One region of the Micromonospora sp. NPDC005237 genome, then DNA from elsewhere that is predicted to be linked to it. Evidence: riboswitches for the same ligand, from Rfam matches in the RefSeq annotation. Region 1 holds a riboswitch; each other region holds the start of a gene.
The links. Region 1 has a riboswitch for cyclic di-AMP ahead of ABZT87_RS18465 (transglycosylase family protein). Riboswitches for the same ligand answer to the same signal wherever they lie in the genome.
Positions count from the first base shown of each region.

Region 2: another riboswitch for cyclic di-AMP. It lies ahead of ABZT87_RS06180 (NlpC/P60 family protein); the one in region 1 lies ahead of ABZT87_RS18465 (transglycosylase family protein).
Region 3: another riboswitch for cyclic di-AMP. It lies ahead of ABZT87_RS15395 (C39 family peptidase); the one in region 1 lies ahead of ABZT87_RS18465 (transglycosylase family protein).
Region 4: another riboswitch for cyclic di-AMP. It lies ahead of ABZT87_RS11250 (hypothetical protein); the one in region 1 lies ahead of ABZT87_RS18465 (transglycosylase family protein).

Region 1 is NZ_JBEXHJ010000006.1:262,608-266,682, forward strand. Features, by position in the region: gene ABZT87_RS18445 (BTAD domain-containing putative transcriptional regulator) at 1-462, opposite strand, end outside; gene ABZT87_RS18450 (peptidase inhibitor family I36 protein) at 645-1,046, shown strand; gene ABZT87_RS18455 (peptidoglycan-binding domain-containing protein) at 1,131-1,619, opposite strand; gene ABZT87_RS18460 (hypothetical protein) at 1,724-1,903, shown strand; cyclic di-AMP (ydaO/yuaA leader) riboswitch at 2,085-2,229, shown strand; gene ABZT87_RS18465 (transglycosylase family protein) at 2,229-2,906, shown strand; gene ABZT87_RS18470 (hypothetical protein) at 2,979-3,317, opposite strand; gene dinB (DNA polymerase IV) at 3,546-4,075, opposite strand, start outside.
Region 2 is NZ_JBEXHJ010000002.1:279,298-283,372, reverse strand. Features, by position in the region: gene ABZT87_RS06190 (pyridoxamine 5'-phosphate oxidase family protein) at 1-435, opposite strand, end outside; gene dcd (dCTP deaminase) at 535-1,113, shown strand; gene ABZT87_RS06180 (NlpC/P60 family protein) at 1,177-2,217, opposite strand; cyclic di-AMP (ydaO/yuaA leader) riboswitch at 2,231-2,367, opposite strand; gene ABZT87_RS06175 (N-acetylmuramoyl-L-alanine amidase) at 2,602-4,075, shown strand, end outside.
Region 3 is NZ_JBEXHJ010000005.1:117,577-121,651, forward strand. Features, by position in the region: gene ABZT87_RS15380 (acyltransferase) at 1-18, shown strand, start outside; gene ABZT87_RS15385 (hypothetical protein) at 111-593, shown strand; gene ABZT87_RS15390 (hypothetical protein) at 812-1,579, shown strand; cyclic di-AMP (ydaO/yuaA leader) riboswitch at 1,865-2,005, shown strand; gene ABZT87_RS15395 (C39 family peptidase) at 2,238-3,080, shown strand; gene ABZT87_RS15400 (alpha/beta hydrolase) at 3,206-3,952, shown strand; gene ABZT87_RS15405 (CDP-glycerol glycerophosphotransferase family protein) at 3,957-4,075, opposite strand, start outside.
Region 4 is NZ_JBEXHJ010000003.1:519,801-523,875, reverse strand. Features, by position in the region: gene ABZT87_RS11260 (SRPBCC family protein) at 19-486, shown strand; gene ABZT87_RS11255 (hypothetical protein) at 535-1,050, opposite strand; gene ABZT87_RS11250 (hypothetical protein) at 1,173-2,192, opposite strand; cyclic di-AMP (ydaO/yuaA leader) riboswitch at 2,246-2,377, opposite strand; gene ABZT87_RS11245 (cation diffusion facilitator family transporter) at 2,519-3,436, opposite strand; gene ABZT87_RS11240 (AAA family ATPase) at 3,543-4,075, opposite strand, start outside.

The DNA.
Region 1 (4,075 bases):
CCGGCGGTGCCAGTCCTGCCGGACCCGGGCCGCCCACTCGCCGGGCAGCCCGGCCAGCGGCTCGCCGCGCCACAGCTCCAGCGCCCGGCGCAACAGCTCCACCCGCTCGGGGTCGTCGTCAACCAGTCCATCGGCCCGGTGTCGCAGCACGTCGAAGTGCGGGCCGTCCACTGTCTCCGGTGGCTGGTCCAGCAGGTACCCGCCGGAGCGTCGTACCAGCGCGTCCGGTGCGCCCGCGTCGGCCAGCACGCGGCGGAGCCGGGCGAGGTAGACGTGCAGGTTGTGGCGAACCCTGGGCGGTGGCGTGTCGCCCCAGACCCGGTCCACCAGCGACTCCACATGGACCGGTCGGCCGACGTCGACCGCCAGCGCGGCCAGGACGGCGCGCTGGCGGGCTGCTCCGGCGTCGACCAGGCGGCCGTCCGCCCAGACCTCGACCGGCCCGAGGACCCGAATCTCCATGAACCGCCGCTCGCCGCATCGCCAGTCGGACAATCCGCCGACGGACGGCCGGATTGAGGTTCCGGCAGGAATTCGTCGACCTGCCGCGCAGATCATCGTTGGCACAGCGGCATCAATCAATGCGATGTCGGCAATTCGACTCACGGCCTGTTCCGGTCGTGACGACACCGGAGGTCACCATCGTGCGAAGTGCTCTGCGAAGGTTCACGTCCGCCCTGCTCGGCGTGGTTGCCGTGGGCGCCGCGCTCGGCGTCGCCCCGAGCCCGGCCCAGGCCAACTACGCCTGCCCCTCGGGTCTGCTCTGCCTGTACGCCGGGACCAACTTCAGCGGGGACATCTTCCTGCTCGACGGGCCGTACAACGGCTGCAACGACGTCGGGCTGCCCTCGTACTTCCGCAACAGGACCCAGTCGATCATCAACAACCGACCGTCCGGCACCGTCTCCACCTTCTGGGACAACGCCAACGCCACCGGCCTGCTCGGCTACCAGCACGCCTACGGCTACCGGGCGAACCTGGCGTACGACTCGGCCGCGATCGGGGGGAACTGGAACCAGCGGATCGAGGCGGTCCGGGTCTGCTGATCCGCGGACCGAAGCGGGCAGGGGGGTGCACGACGGCGCCGGTCGGAATTCCACGGGGGACTCCGACCGGCGCCGTCACGCGGCTCAGCCCGGGTAGTAGCAGACGTTCGGGATGACCGGGCCGCCGTTGACCCCGAAGATCGCGAAGCCCATGTACGCCCGGGTCTGCGGGCCGTACTCGCCGTCCTCGGCGATGTTCGCGTACACGATGTCTTCGTTGATCTTGTGTTGGGCGTACCGGACGGCGTCGCGGGTCTTCGGGCCGTAGTTGCCGTCGAGGCTCAGTGAGCGCGAGTAGCAGTTGTTCAGCGCCTCCTGAAGCACCAGCACCGCCGAGCCCGAGTGGCCGTAGGTGAGATAGCACTGTTTGTTCCCGGTCTGCCAACCAACGGTCGGCACGTGCATGTCCGCGCCGCCCGGATAGCCGCCGACCCGGTAGAAGGTCAGGCTGGTGCAGGGGCTGGACGCGTGCGCGGCGGTCGGTGCGAGCAGGGTCAGGCCGGCGCTGGCCAGGACGGTCACGAGGGTGGCGGCGGCGCTGCGGCGGCCGATGCGGCTCCGGTGGATCGGCATGCTCTCCTCCTGGGAAGGTTGCCGGGGTCGACCCGGTGTGCTTCCGAGCATCGCGGCCGTCGATCTATGGTTTCCTGCCCGAACGTCAATTCCCAGGAGCGCCGATGCCCGTCGACGCCGTGATCTTCAGCGGGCAGGGACCGCACGCCGAGCTGGCGTGCCACGATCGGCGCCTCCTGGGAGCACGGCCGCTCCCACCACCCGCCGATCGGCCCGTTCCTCACCTCGAACTGCTCCGTCGCACCATCGCCTGGCTGCGTACGGGCGGTGACATCCGGGCCTGATCGGAATCGGTCCATGATGGTCGGTGCACAGCCGCGCGTGGTCCGCAACCGCTGGCAGAGGCGCCGCGCGTGCGCCGGTGAACAAGTTCACAAGCGTTGGGCGAGGGTCACCGACCGTGCCTACCGTCGATCGAGTCCACCACCGTGGACGCCACGACCGGCAACGCCAAATCCTGCCCCCGGTCGTCGGATACCAGAACCCCGGGCAGGAGCGGGGGACCCACGTTCCTCGGTGCATGTCACCTCGGGGTGAAGCCGCCACCGCGCGGCCGGGCTCCTCGGCCCGAACCCGACAGCTCACCTCGCCGGCGTGGAGGAACCACACATGACGTCTGTCCACACGCCCCGTCATCGACGGGTCACCACCCGCCGCGTCGCCGTCGGCACCCTGGCCGTCGGCGCGATCACCGGCGCCGTCGCCCTCTTCGGCCCCGCGGCCCCGGCCCAGGCCGGTGTCAACTGGGACGCGATCGCCAAGTGCGAGTCCGGCGGCAACTGGAAGATCAACACCGGTAACGGCTACTACGGCGGGTTGCAGTTCTCCCAGGGCACCTGGGCCGGCTACGGCGGCAAGAAGTACGCCGCCCGTGCCGACCTGGCGAGCCGCGGCGAGCAGATCGCCATCGCCGAGAAGGTGCTCGACGGGCAGGGCATCGGCGCGTGGCCGACCTGCGGCCGCAAGGGCGGCTCGTCGGGCGGCTCCGCCACGAAGTCCTCGACGAAGTCGACCGCGAAGTCGTCGAAGTCCACCGCCGGGAAGGACCGGTCCACCGCCCCGAAGGAGCGGTCGTCGCGCGGCGACCAGCCGGCGACCCGCAACCACGAGCGCACCGCCCCGGCGGCCAGCGGCGACACGTATGTGGTCAAGCCGGGGGACACCCTGTCGGAGATCGCCGACAGCCACCGCCAGGCCGGCGGCTGGCAGGCCCTGTACGAGCGCAACCGGCAGCTGATCGGCGCCGACCCGGGTCTGATTCTCCCGGGCCAGCGGCTCAGCCTGTAAGAGCACCAGCAGCGGGCGCTCGACCGGATTCCGGTCGAGCGCCCGCTGGCATGTCGTGCAGGCGGGTGGGCGTCAGGCGGCCGAGGCGGTCGCCGTCGACAGCGACCCGGTGGTACGGGTCTGCCGCGGAGCCGAAGCCCGCTCCGGGGACCGGCCGGTCGACGTGGCGGCGTCGGGTCGCTGCGGGGCGGCTGTGGGCGGTGTGTCGTCCGCCCGACGGGCCAGCCGGAGCGACTGTTCAGCGGTGCTGCGCGCCGCACACGGCCAGGGTTGGCCGGCGCAGAGCAGGTTGCGGCACGCGCCCTCCTCGTCCGACTCGTGTGCGGCCAGCACGTCGAGCGCGAGCTGCCAGAGCAGCGGATCGGTCACGTCGCGCGGACGCTCGGCACGCCGGCTCGCACGGTTGCTCATGTCGTCGGACATGGTGGTCCCCCCTGTCAGGCTGATTCCCCGAAACCTCTCCACTCGCACCGCCGGCAAAACCCCCCACCTGCTGTGATCTGCGTGGCAGCGCCGATGCGGCCCCGCGAGGCGGCCCCGCCGCGCGACCCCGGCCGCATCGGACATGTCGGCCGTCATCTGAGCAACACCGCGACCTCGCGGTCCTGACGACAGCCGGGCGGGCAGTGCGTCGTGCCGTCAGTCCGGCAACAGCGGCATCTCGACGCCCGGCTCCCGGCCCAGCAGGACCGCCCGGGTGAGCGCCGAGGAGCCGAACCGGTCGCGGACCGCGTCCACCGCGGCGTCCAGGTCGGCCCCGGGGTCGGCCTGGAACGGCAGTTCCGGCTGCACCGGGTTGTCGTCGAGGTTGCCCACTGAGACGCCGACCAGGGTGACGCCCCGCCTGTCGATCTCCGGTAGCGCGGCTCGCAGCAACGCCCGCGCGGCGGCGAGCAGCGGCACGGTGTCCGCGGTCGCCTTGCGGACGGTGTGCGAGCGGGTGGCCCGGGTGTAGTCGCCGAAGCGCAGCCGCAGCACCACCGTGCGCCCGGACCGCCCGGCCGCCCGCATCCGTCGGGTGACCCGGTCGACCAGGCCGGCCAGGATGGCGTCCAGCTCCGCCGGGGCATGCGGGGTACGTCCCAACGCGTGCTGCGCGCCCATCGAGCCCCGGCGGCGGCCGACCTGCACCGACCGGGGGTCGCGCATGTGGGCCAGGGCGTGCAGGT
Region 2 (4,075 bases), on a different contig from region 1:
CGGGGTGACACCCGGAACGCCTGCGGCGTGCTGCTCGCGACGGGTCAACATCGCCACGTCGACGGTGAACTCGAACAGCCGCCAGTCGACCTGCGGCTCGGCCCGGGCGCTCTGCGCCAGTCGGGCCACCTGGACCGGGTCGGTGACCGGCCAGGCGTGGCCCGCCACGTACGCCTCGTCGTCGCTCTCCTCCGGAGGGAACGAGTGCAGCGCGTAGCGGCCGTCCCGTTCGAGGTCGCGGCGCTTCGGCGAGTCGATGATGAAGCAGAAGAGACCCTCGTCGGTGATGACCGGGGAGACCGGATGGACCCGGGGCCCGCCGTCGGCGCGGACCGTGGCCAGGTAGCCGAAGCCCGGCCCGTACTGCTGCAGGAGAACGCGGATCCCGTCGGCGAGGCGGGGCTCGTCGGCGGCGAATTCGGACCAGGAAGCCATGCCGACATTCTATCGAACAAATGTACGAGCAGCGACCTCGACGCGCTGGTCACCGGCACCGAATCCGGCCGGTCCGGCCAACGCGGCTATGGTGGTCCGATGCTGCTCTCCGACCGTGACCTGGTCTCCGAGATCAAGGCCGGCACGCTGGGCCTGGAACCGTTCGAGCCCACCCTGGTCCAACCGTCCAGCATCGACGTACGACTCGACCGGCTGTTCCGGGTGTTCAACAACCATCTCTACACCCACATCGACCCGGCCATGCAGCAGGACGACCTGACATCGGTGGTCGAGGTGCCCGACGGCGAGCCGTTCGTGCTGCACCCGGGGGAGTTCGTGCTCGCCTCGACGCTGGAGGTGATCTCGCTCGGCGACCAGCTCGCCGGCCGGCTGGAGGGAAAGAGCTCACTGGGCCGCCTCGGCCTGCTCACCCACTCCACCGCCGGGTTCATCGACCCGGGCTTCTCCGGTCACGTGACGCTGGAGCTGTCCAACGTGGCGAACCTCCCGATCACCCTCTGGCCGGGCATGAAGATCGGCCAGCTCTGCATCTTCCGGCTCTCCTCGCCGGCCGAGCACCCGTACGGCTCGGTGGTCTACGGCTCGCGCTACCAGGGTCAGCGGGGGCCGACGCCGAGCCGCTCCTGGCAGAACTGGCGTGCCTGGCCGACGCGATAGATAGCGGACGACGAGGGCCCGCCGCGACGAGATCGCGACGGGCCCTGCTGCGTCCCGCGTTGGTCAGCCGGGACGGCCGTAGCTGTGGATCGGCCCGTCGTCGACCTTCTTCATCTTGATCGGCTGACCGGCCTGGGAGGCGTGCACCACCCAGCCGTTGCCGACGTACATGCCGACGTGGTGGATGTCGCTGTAGTAGAAGACCAGGTCGCCGGGGCGCAGATCGCCCCTGCTGACATTCTTGGTCACCCGGCTCTGCGCGGCGGCGTTGTGCGGCAGCGACACACCGGCCTTCGCCCACGCGGCGAGCATCAACCCGGAACAGTCGTACGAGTTCGGACCCTCGGCACCCCACACGTACGGCTTGCCGATCTGGGCACAGGCGAACTTGACCGCCGTGCCCGCGCCGCCGCCGGGGTAGCTGGCCGGGCAGGGCGCCGGACGCAGCGGACCGCCGCCACCGCTGCCGTACACCTTGAGGCGCAGCTTCTGCAGCCGGTCGATCTCGTCGTTGATCTGCTTCTTCTTCGCCGCCAGCTGCGCTTCGGTACGGGTCAGCTGGGCCACCATCTCGTCGAGCGGCGCCTTCTGCCGGGCCAGCTCGTCGCGGAGATCGGCGACCTGACGGACGTCCTCCTGCTGGTTGTGGGCGAACCGGTCGAGCATCTCGAGTTGCCCGACCACCTCGCCGGGCGACCGGCTGCCGAGCATCGTGTTCACTGTCGACAGGTTCTCGCCCATGTACGCGCGCACGGCCAGCGCGCTGACCTTGTTCATCGCGGCGTCGACCTGGCGCTCCAGGGGCGCGATGCGGGCGGCGAGCGCGTCGGCCTGCCTGCGCTTCACGGCCAGGTCCGCGCGGGTGGCGTTGTGCCGTTCGATGACCGGTTCGAGCTTGTTCCAGTCGGCGTCGATCTGGCGCTCGATCTCGGCGACGGACGGATCCGCGTGCGCCGCCGTGGCGCTGCCCGTCAGGACGACGGCTACGCCGACCACTGCGGCGAGGGCGGTGGTGAAGCGGGACCAGCGTGGACGCGGCACTGTCGACGTCGGGTCGGCCGAGGCCGACCGTTCGGACGACGGCCGCGGGGCATGGAGGGCCACCGGGGTTCCGTACTCCTTCTTCCTGACCGCCTACCGGGTTAGCTGACGGGTTCGGGCGGGAAGTTGGCGCCCTACCGCATTGGCTGCGGATTCACCCCGGGGGAACCTGGGTCCCCGGCTCGCTCGCAAGCGACTCGGCGGTGTCGGTCCGTTACCGCCCGGGATGGGCAGACCTGCTACCGGGCCGACAAATGACCAGAGTAGAGACGGCCGTTACCGATCCGCAACCCGTGCGGCCGTGACACTCCGTACCGATTGGAGGAGGTCACCGAGCGTGCGTGAAGCTTTCTTTCGATGCAGTTTGATATATGGAAAGGTATTGACGCGGACTCCCGACCGGCGCGAAGGTGACCACACCGTTACCAGTCAAATCTAGGGGGTTCGATGGAACGTCCAACCCTGTCCGCCGGCCGGCGCGCATCGCTCGCGGTCGCCGTGGTCATCGCCACGGCCGCCGTACCGCTGAGCGCCGGCCCCGCCTCCGCCGCACCGGCCGCCGACCGTCAGCAGCAGTACGCCGCCGCGTCGACCGAGTACGGCGTGCCGACCGCCGTGCTGCTCGGCGTCTCCTACCTGGAGTCCCGCTGGGACAGCAACGCCGGCACCCCGAGCACCAGCGGCGGCTACGGACCGATGCACCTGACCGATGCCCGCCACGTGGCCGCCCTACCCGCGCGCGGCCACCACGACGCCGGCACCGAGGATCCGCGCGGCGACGACTCCCGTGCCGTCCTGGCACCCGCGCCGGCCACGGATCCCGCGCCGCCCACCGCCGCGATGCAGACCGTCGACGCCGCCGCCGCGCTGACCGGCGCCGCCCCCGAGGCGCTGCGCAGCGACGCGACGACCAACATCCGGGGCGGGGCGGCGCTGCTGGCCGCGTACCAACGGGAGGTGGGCGCTCCGGTCGGCGCCGGCACCGACCCCGCCACCTGGTACGGCGCGGTGGCCCGCTACGCCGGCGCGGACAGCGCCGACGCCGCGGCGGCCTTCGCCGACGAGGTCTACACCACCATCGGCGACGGCGAGACCCGCGTGACCGACGACGGCCAGTGGGTCACGTTGCCGGCCCGCGCGGTCCAACCCCAGCGTTCCTGGCTGGACCGGCTGGGCCTACGACGACTCGCCCGCCCGGACGGGCTGGAGTGCCCGCGTACGGTCTCCTGTGAGTGGATTCCGGCACCCTACGAGGCGTTCGGCGACGGCGACTACGGCAACCACGATCTCTCCGACCGGCCCGCCCGGCAGAAGATCGAGTACATCGTCATCCACGACACCGAGGCGAGTTGGGCGACCACCCTGAAACTCGTCCAGGACCCGACCTACGTGAGCTGGCACTACTCGCTGCGCTCGGTGGACGGGCACATCGCCCAGCACGTCAAGACCAAGGACGTCGCCTGGCACGCCGGCAACTGGTACGTCAACGCGAAGTCGATCGGGCTGGAACACGAGGGCTTCGCCGCGCAGGGCACCTGGTACACCGAGGCGATGTACCGGACCTCGGCGAAGCTCGTCCGGCACCTCGCGCTGCGGTACGGCATCCCGCTGGACCGCCAGCACATCATCGGCCACGACAACGTGCCCGGCACCGTCGCGTCGACCGTGCGCGGGATGCACTGGGACCCGGGGCCCTACTGGGACTGGACGCACTACTTCGACCTGCTGCACGCACCGCGACTGGACACCGGCACCCCGGCCACCGGGCTGGTCCGGATCGACCCCGACTACGCGACCAACCAACCGGCGTTCACCGGGTGCGTCACCCCTGGAACACCCTGCGCGCCGCGCGGCTCCTCGTCGGTGGTGCTGCACACCGCGCCGTCCGCGGACGCGCCGCTGGTCAACGACATCGCGCTCC
Region 3 (4,075 bases), on a different contig from region 1:
TACGCCGACTCGCGCTGACCCATCCGCCCAGGCCGGACGCGGTCGGCGCGGCGTGAGCCGACACGCCCGGCGTCGATGCGCACGGTCGTCGTCGGCGGTAGCGTGGGGACGTGCTTCCGGTCGCGCTCACCTGTCCCCTGTGGTGGGTGGCGCGCTGGGCGACACGGGTGCTGACCAGCCTCGCCGTCATCGCCGCCCTCGCGCTCGGCGCGACCACGGCCCTTCCGGGGTCGCCAACGCCAGCCGCCTCGGCGACGTCCGCAGTCGAGCCGCCCGCGTCGCCCGACCGACCCGCCGCCGTGACCAGCACCGGGCCCGCGACGTCCATCGTCGACGACGACCAGACCGCCGCCCGCGACAGCGCCACCCGCGACAGCGCCGCCGTTGACGAGTCCGCCGCCGTTGACGAGGCCGGCTCGGCGTGGTCCGCCGACCCGCAGCCCGCGCTGCACGGCACTTCGCGCACCCTGGTCGCCACGTCGACCGGTGTGACGCCGGCGCGGGCGGTCTCCGAGCGGTCACCCCGCGCCAACAATCCGGCCGCCCGCGCTCCCCGGGCCCCACCGGAGCACCGAATCACGGCGGGTCACTGACCGCGCACCGGCTCCTGACCCGCACCGGGTCACTGACCTCCGCGCCGGCCACTGGCCACCGCACCGGCTGCTGAGCCGCCCCGCCGCAGCGCCGAGGCCCCGATCGAGCGTCCCGCCACCGCACCTGTCGACACACCAGTCCGTACCAGCCGACCCGCGGGTCACCGACCCTCGTGCGGCTTCCCCGTCGCAACGCGCATTCTCCCGAGGTGCCGACCATGGAGACCGTCGTCTTCTACCAGTTCCTGACCGAGGTGCCCCAGGCCGCCGCCATCTGGTCGGCCCTGTTCCTGCTGGCGCTGACCGTTCTCGCCGTGCTGGTCGCCCGTCCCGAGCCGGACTCGACCGCCTCCGAGCCGATGCCGCCGCCCACCGCCCAGGAGGTGGCCGCCGCCGAACTCGCCGACCTGCGCCGCTACGCCGAAGAGGTGGCCGTGGCCGCGGCCCGCGCGGCGCAGACGGCCCGGCGACGACGCGCTGACTGGCTGATCACTCAGGAAGAGGCGCAGGCCGCCTGGTCCCGGTACGACGAGGCGGACACCGCAGCCCGTCGGTTCGCCACCGCCGGGGCGCTGCCGACCCCACGTACCCCGCACACCCCGGCCGAGTACGCGGCCCGGGAGCGCTACCTGCACCGTGCCGCGATGGCGGCGCACTGGCGCGGCGAGTTGACCATGACTCAGCTCGGTGACGTGTTCGGGCACCGGCGCGGCTGGGATCCCCGCCGGCACCCGGTCGAGCAGGAGGTGCTGCTCACCCGGGCGATCCGTGACGCGAGGCTGGCCGACCACCGGGCCGCCGACGAGCGGGAGCGGTCGGCCTGGCGGGACGCGGAGCTGGCCGCCGAGTCGGCACGCACGCTCGCCGAGGAGGCGTACGCGGCGGCGGTCCGGTTGCGGCCGAACCCGCTGCCGTCGCGCCGTACGACGACCCGGGCGTCGCGTTCGGCAGTCGTGACACGCTGGCGTCCGGCCCGGGTCGGTTGAGCCCGATCTGTTATGTGAGGCCCGTCACGGACGATGGAAATCGGGCGACCGGCACCATCGGCGGCCAATGTTCGCGCGATTGCGGCGGCGTTGCCGGCAGCCTGTCCGGTTGTCGCCCGTCGGCGCCTCCGGAACCGGTTGTCCCATCGAGTCACGTCAGCGGCAATACGCGCAGAAATTGGTGCGCCAAACGATGTTTACGCAGGTGGGCGTGGCTTGGCAGGGTCCGCACTGGCCAGTACTGTCGTGCTGTCCGGTGCGGTAACCGATCGCAGGAGGCGACGCCGTGCCGACCCGCTCAATCGTGATCTACGAACCGGGGACCCACAGTAAGTCCGGGGTGAATCCGCGAGCCACGGCCCGCGGTAGGGCGATCTTCCCGCCCGAATCCGTCAGCTAACCCGGTAGGCGGTGACGGAAGGAGTTCCATCCTCGTGCAGCACCTTTCCACCCCTCGGTTGTTCCCCCGCCTCCACGGCGTCGCGGCGCCCCCGCTCATCCGCCTTGTGACGGTGAGCTGACCCCCCGGGTCGCCGCCTTTCCCGCCCGGCCGCGCCGGGCGTTCCCCTGAGCGGTTCACCATCCGCGGACCACGGTTCGCGCGCTGGCGCCTGCCCGGATACCGGCCGAGCCCGGTGTGCCGCTCACCCCCCGAACCGTGGAGGACCCCGTGAAGCACACCCTGCAGCGTCAGCTCCGTCGCCTCGCGACCGAGCGCCCGTACCAGATCGTCGCGGCCTCCGCCGCGGCCCTCGCGATCGCCACCACGACCGGCGCCCTGCTCGCCGGCACCGACGGCGCCCCGGCCAGCGAGCACACCGCGACCACAGTCGCCGAGATGCGCAGCGACACCATCGCGTCCCGCGACCAGGCGCGCGTCGCGTCCCCCTCGGCCGTGCCGAGCACTGCCGCCCCGGCCACCAGCGCCGCGTCGCCCGCCGCGAAGGCCACGAGCAACCCGGACCTCACCCGTAAGCCGACGCCGCCGAAGCCGCCCGCGACCAAGGTGCTCGACTACGACTACGAGGCGCAGAACACGTACTACAACTGCGGCCCGGCGGCCACCCGCAACGCCCTCAGCGCCACCGGCATCGACCGTACGCAGGAGGAGCTCGGCGCCGAGCTGGGCACCACCGAGATGGGCACCAACTCGGCCGAGGACACCACCCGGGTGCTCAACGCCGAGGTGAAGGGTTCCCCGTACCAGACCCGGATGTTCGCGGGCACGCCCAGCCCGGCGCAGATGGACCGCCTCCAGGCCGACGTCGTCAAGGCCATCACCGACGGCCGGGGCGTGGTGGCCAACGTCGTCGGCGACGCCACCGACACCAATGGCGGCTGGCACTCCTACGGCGGTGGGCACTACATCGCCGTCGTGGGCTACAAGGACAACGGCCGGACCGTGCGGATCGCCGACTCGGCGAACGCGGCCGACCCGGCGTACTGGATCACCACGATCGACCTGGCCAACTGGATCGCCACCCGGGGCTACTCCGCCTGACCCAGGCGCTGACGCCCACGACGCCGCGGGCGCCGTCCCCCACGAGGGGCCGGCGCCCGCGGCGTCTCGCGTCGATGCCGATGACGGCTCTCGTACCGGGCCACGAACCGTGGGAGACTGCGGCCGTGGTGGACGAATCGGTTGGTCACGCCGGTCGCGGGCCGGTCCTGCTGCTGCTGCACGGCATGGGAGCGACGGGCGACGTGTGGCTGCCCTGGGCGCCACTGCTGGAGCAGCACTGGCCAGGGCGGTGGTTGGCGCCGGATCTCGCCGGGCACGGCTGGTCGGCCCCGCTGTCGTCGTACTCCTTCGAGGGTCTGGCCCAGCGGATCGCGCAGGGCCTGGCCTTCGACGACCGCATCGTGGTGCTCGGCCACTCGCTGGGTGGGGTGGTCGGCCTGGCGCTGGCGGCCCGCGACGCCGGGCTGCCGGTGGACGCGGTGGTCGGGTTGGGCATCAAGGCGGTCTGGTCACCCGCCGAGCTGGCCCGGGCCGCGGAGCTCGCCGCCCGCCCGCTCGGTTGGTTCGCCAGCCGCACTGAGGCCGCCCGCCGCTACCTGCGGGTCGCCGGCCTCACCGGCCTGGTCTCCCCGGACCACCCGATGGTGGACGCCGGCCTGCGCCAGGTCGACGGCCGGTGGCGGCTCGCGATGGACACGAGCGCGTTCGCCGTCGGCGAGCCCGACCTGACCGCGCTGCTGGCGGCGACCGACGTGCCGGTGGTGCTGGCGCGCGGCGAGCACGACCCGATGGTCACCGACGCGCAGCTCAAGGAGTACGGCGTGCCGGTCGCCACGCTGCCCGGTCTCGGCCACAACGCGCACCTGGAGGACCCGGCCGCCGTGCTGGCGCTGCTGGACGCCTACCGCTGAGCTGCTAGACCGGTGCTGACGTGGCCAGGTTCTCCGCCGGCGCCAGCTCTCGGCGCGCGGCCGTCAGGAAAGCCTCGGCGTACGACTCGGCGGGGAAGTCACCCAGGTAGCGGCGGCGGGTGG
Region 4 (4,075 bases), on a different contig from region 1:
GCGACGTCGGGAGACTGTGTGCTCAGCAGCGACAGCTTCAGCTACACCGTCCAGGCCCGCTGCTCACTCGCCGAGGCGGCGGCGTTGTTGAGCGACCTGACCCGCCAGGGCGAACTGCACCCCCTGATCGTCCGGGTCCGCCGGGTGCCGCCCCGTCCGGGCGCCCGGGCCAGCTACACGATCAACGACAGGCTGGCGGTGGGGCCGTTGCGCTTCCGCACCACCTACCAGGCGGACGTGCTGATCAGCGAACCTGACGAGATCGTCACGGTGGCCCGCCAGTGGCCGGCCACCACCGTCCGCAACCACACCCGGTTGCGCGCCGAGCCGGACGGCCTGGTCCGGATCGACGTCGACATCACCCTGCGCGCGCCGACGCCCCTGTTCCGGTACGCCTTCCAACAGGCCCGCGCCGCCCACCTCGCCCTGGCCACCCGCCTCGGTGCGGCCCTGGACACCACCCCCGACGAACAACCCCCGGCCTGACCCACCCCGCGGCTGCGGTCTCGCGTCGTGGTGGCCTCCCGGTGGCCGCTACGTCCTTGTGGCGGCGCGCTCGCGCGGCACGCTCCGCGCGCCGGTCGGCCGGGTGGCTCGGCGGCCCCAGGGCTTGTACGTGGAGAGCACGGTCGCGATGATCATGAGGCTGGTCGACACCGCGGGCGCGATCACCAGGTCGGCGCGATCCCGGGCGGGGAGGGCGGCGCCCAGCGCGCTCGCGTGCCGCAGGTTCGGGGTGAGCAGGAACAGCACCAGCCCGACCATCGCCGTGGTGATCACGAGCTTGACCAGCACCCACCGGTAGCGCACCAGGCCCCAGGGGGTGAGCAGCGCGCTGGCGACGCCGACGAGCCAGACGAGCACGCTCAGCGGCGCGAACAGCACCGTGCCGACGAGCCCGGCGACCGGATAGACCACGGCCGGGTCGGCGCCGCGCTGTGCCGCGATGCCGAGGGTGAGCAGCACCAGGTCGGCCCCGAGCCAGCCGAGCGAGGTGATGAGGTGCAGGGTGAGCAGCGCCTTGCGGGTGGCGGGTGGGATTCGCGGCATACCCGACATGCTGCCGGCCCGGCCCGGCCGGGTCGTCCGATCACCGGCGGCGTCCGGGGTACGTCCGCTGACGTACCCGGGGCCGGCGCACCCGCTCGACGGTGCGCCGGCCACCGGTGGGGTCAGTACACCGACAGGTGTACGTGGTTGGTGTGTTCGCTGGAGGGGTCGCCGTTCCCCCCGCTGTACGACTTCCACCCGCTGCTGGGCAGCCAGATCTGCCTGTACCAGATCACGTAGAGCACGGCGAGCCGGTCGGAGTTGCGGATGAAGTACGCGGCCAGGTTGTTGCCGTACGTCTTGTCGCCGCCGGTGGCGTCCCCGCCGAAGCCGCCCTTCTGGGCGGCGAAGTCGCAGGCCCGGCCCTTCGGGTGTTCGCCGGAGCCGCCCGAGCGGTGACAGGAGACGTACCGGGTGAAGCCGGCGGCCTTCGCCTGGTTGAGGGCGTGCAGGGTGCGGGGGGTGATGCAGCCGCTGGCCGGGGTGGGGTCGTTGACGCTGCACGACTCGGACGGCCAGGAGCCGTCGGAGTTGCGCGGCGCGGGCTGGGCGTTGGCGGTGGAGGTGCCCCGGTTGGAACTGGTGTCGGCAGCGGTGGTGCGCGGCTTGCTGGTGGCGACCGCCAGGGCCCGTTCGGCCTGTTCCTTGCGCTTGGCCATCACCTCGACCTGCTTGCGCTGCTCGCGGATCTCGCCGTCCAGGGCGGTGCGGGTGCGGTTGGCCTCGTCCCGGGTGGCGTGCAGGTCGCGCAGCACCCGGTCCTCGTTGGCGGCCACCACGTCCAGCGCGGCCGCCCGGTCCATGAAGCCCTCGGGGGTGTTGGTGTTGAGCAACGCCGAGACGGTGCTGAGCCGGCCGGTGCGGTACGCCACGCCGGCGATCTCGCCGACCTTGCCGTTGCGCACGGTCATCTCGGCCTCGGTGGTCTTCAGCTTGGCCGCGAGTTGCTGCTGGCGCTGGACGGAGGTGTCCAGGGCGCGCTTCGCGTCCAGGTAGCCCTTGCTGGCGGCCTCCAGTTGGGCCCGCAGCGCGGGGGTGCCGCCCTCCTCGTCGCCGTCGGGCGCCGCGGCGGCCCGCAGGCCGCCGGGGGGAGCGGCGGTGGCGGCGCCCACCGGTAGGGCGACGCCGAGGGTGACCATCATGACGATCAGTGCCGCGAGTCGGGCGGCGGGTGGTCGTGCTGGTGCCACTACGCATGTCCTTCCGTCAGCCGCCGACCGGGTTAGCTGACGGGTTCGGGACGGAAGATCCCTACCGCTGACGCGGATGCACCCCAGGAACGTGGTTCCCCGGTTCGCCCTCTCGGGTGATTAGGCGGCGGCCGCCACCGGCGCCGGGAGGGCGCCGCCGGGTGGTGGCCGGGGACGAGCCTACCGGGGCAGGTGGGACGTGTGCAGTCGATGTGACGGAAGGTGTCTGCGCCGCCACCAAAGATGACGGCAAAACGGTCTTTTCGTCAGATAGGTGCTCACCACTCGATCGAACCGCAGGCGCCCGTGGCGGACCCGGGCTCGATCTGCAGCGTGGCGTGCTCGATGCGGAAGTCCTCCCGCAGGGCGGTACGCGCCGCGGTGAGCACCGTGCCGACCTCCCCGCCGGGTGCCATGATCAGGTGTGCGGAGGCCACCTCCATGCCCGAGGTGAGCGTCCAGACGTGCAGGTCGTGCACCTCCACCACGCCGGGCACCGCGGCCAGTCGGTCGTGCACGGCGGTGACCTGGAGGTGTTCCGGGGCGGCCTGCACCAGGATGCGGACGGCCGCGCGCCCCAGCCGCCAGGTGCGCGGCAGGATGAACACGCCGATGGCGACCGCGACCAACGGGTCGGCCCACCACCACTCGGTGACCGCGATGAGCAGCGCCGCGCCGATCACGCCGAGCGAGCCGAGCAGGTCGCCGAGCACCTCCAGGTAGGCGCCCTGGAGGTTGATGCTCTCCCGGGCGCCGGCGCGCAGCAGCGCGAACGCGATCACGTTCGCGAGCAGGCCGAGGACGGCCACCGCGAGCATCGGGCCGGTCAGCACCTCGTGCGGGTCGCCGAACCGGCCGATCGCCTCGATCACCACGTAGACCGCCACGCCGGAGAGCAGGACGGCGTTGGCCAGGGCGGCGAGCACCTCGAGGCGGTAGAGCCCGAAGGTGCGCTGCGGGTCGCCGGTGGCCCGCCGGGTGGCGGTGATCGCGGCGAGCGCCATCCCGATGCCCAGCACGTCGGTGAACATGTGCCCGGCGTCGGAGAGCAGGGCGAGCGAGCCGGTGTGGAAGGCGGCCACACCCTCGACCACCATCAGGGTCGCGAGCAGCCCGAACGCGGCCCAGAGTCGGCCCCGGTGCTGGTGGGCGGCGTTGGTGACCGACCCGTGGTGGTGGTCATGACCTGCTCCCACGAAATCCACCCTCCGTCGCCACCCGGGACCCGGTCAAATGTATGCTCACATCGCTATGTATGCAAGTGTACGGACCGGCCCACCCTTCGACACGGCAACCCGCAGGTCAGCCGGTCGGGTCGATGGTGGTGAGCCGCTGGGTGGCCCGGGAGAGCGCCACGTAGAGCGTTCGTACGCCGGAGCCCGGATCGGCCCGGATCTCGCTCGGGGCGACCAGCACCACCCCGTCGTACTCCATGCCCTTCGCCTCCAGGCTGGTCACCACCTGCAGCCGCGCCGCGCCGAGTGAGCCGAGCCAACCGGCGACCTCGTCGCGGCGGGTGACCGGCGTGATCACCCCGACCGTGCCGTCCACCTCGGCCAGCAGGCCGGTGGCCGCCTCCACGACCGCGGTCTCCAACCCGGCCGGCGGCACCACCAGCTCGACGGGGTCGATACCGGTGGAGCGTACGGCGTTCGGCAGCGACAGGTCGGGGTAGAGCCGGCGGATCTCCGCCGCCGCCACCGCGAAGATCTCCGCCGAGTTGCGGTAGTTGGTGGTGAGCGTGAAATCGTGCCGCTTGCGACGGCCCAGCGCCTGGTCCCGGGCGTGGGTCAGCTCCTGGGGATCACCGATCCACGCGGTCTGCGCCGGGTCGC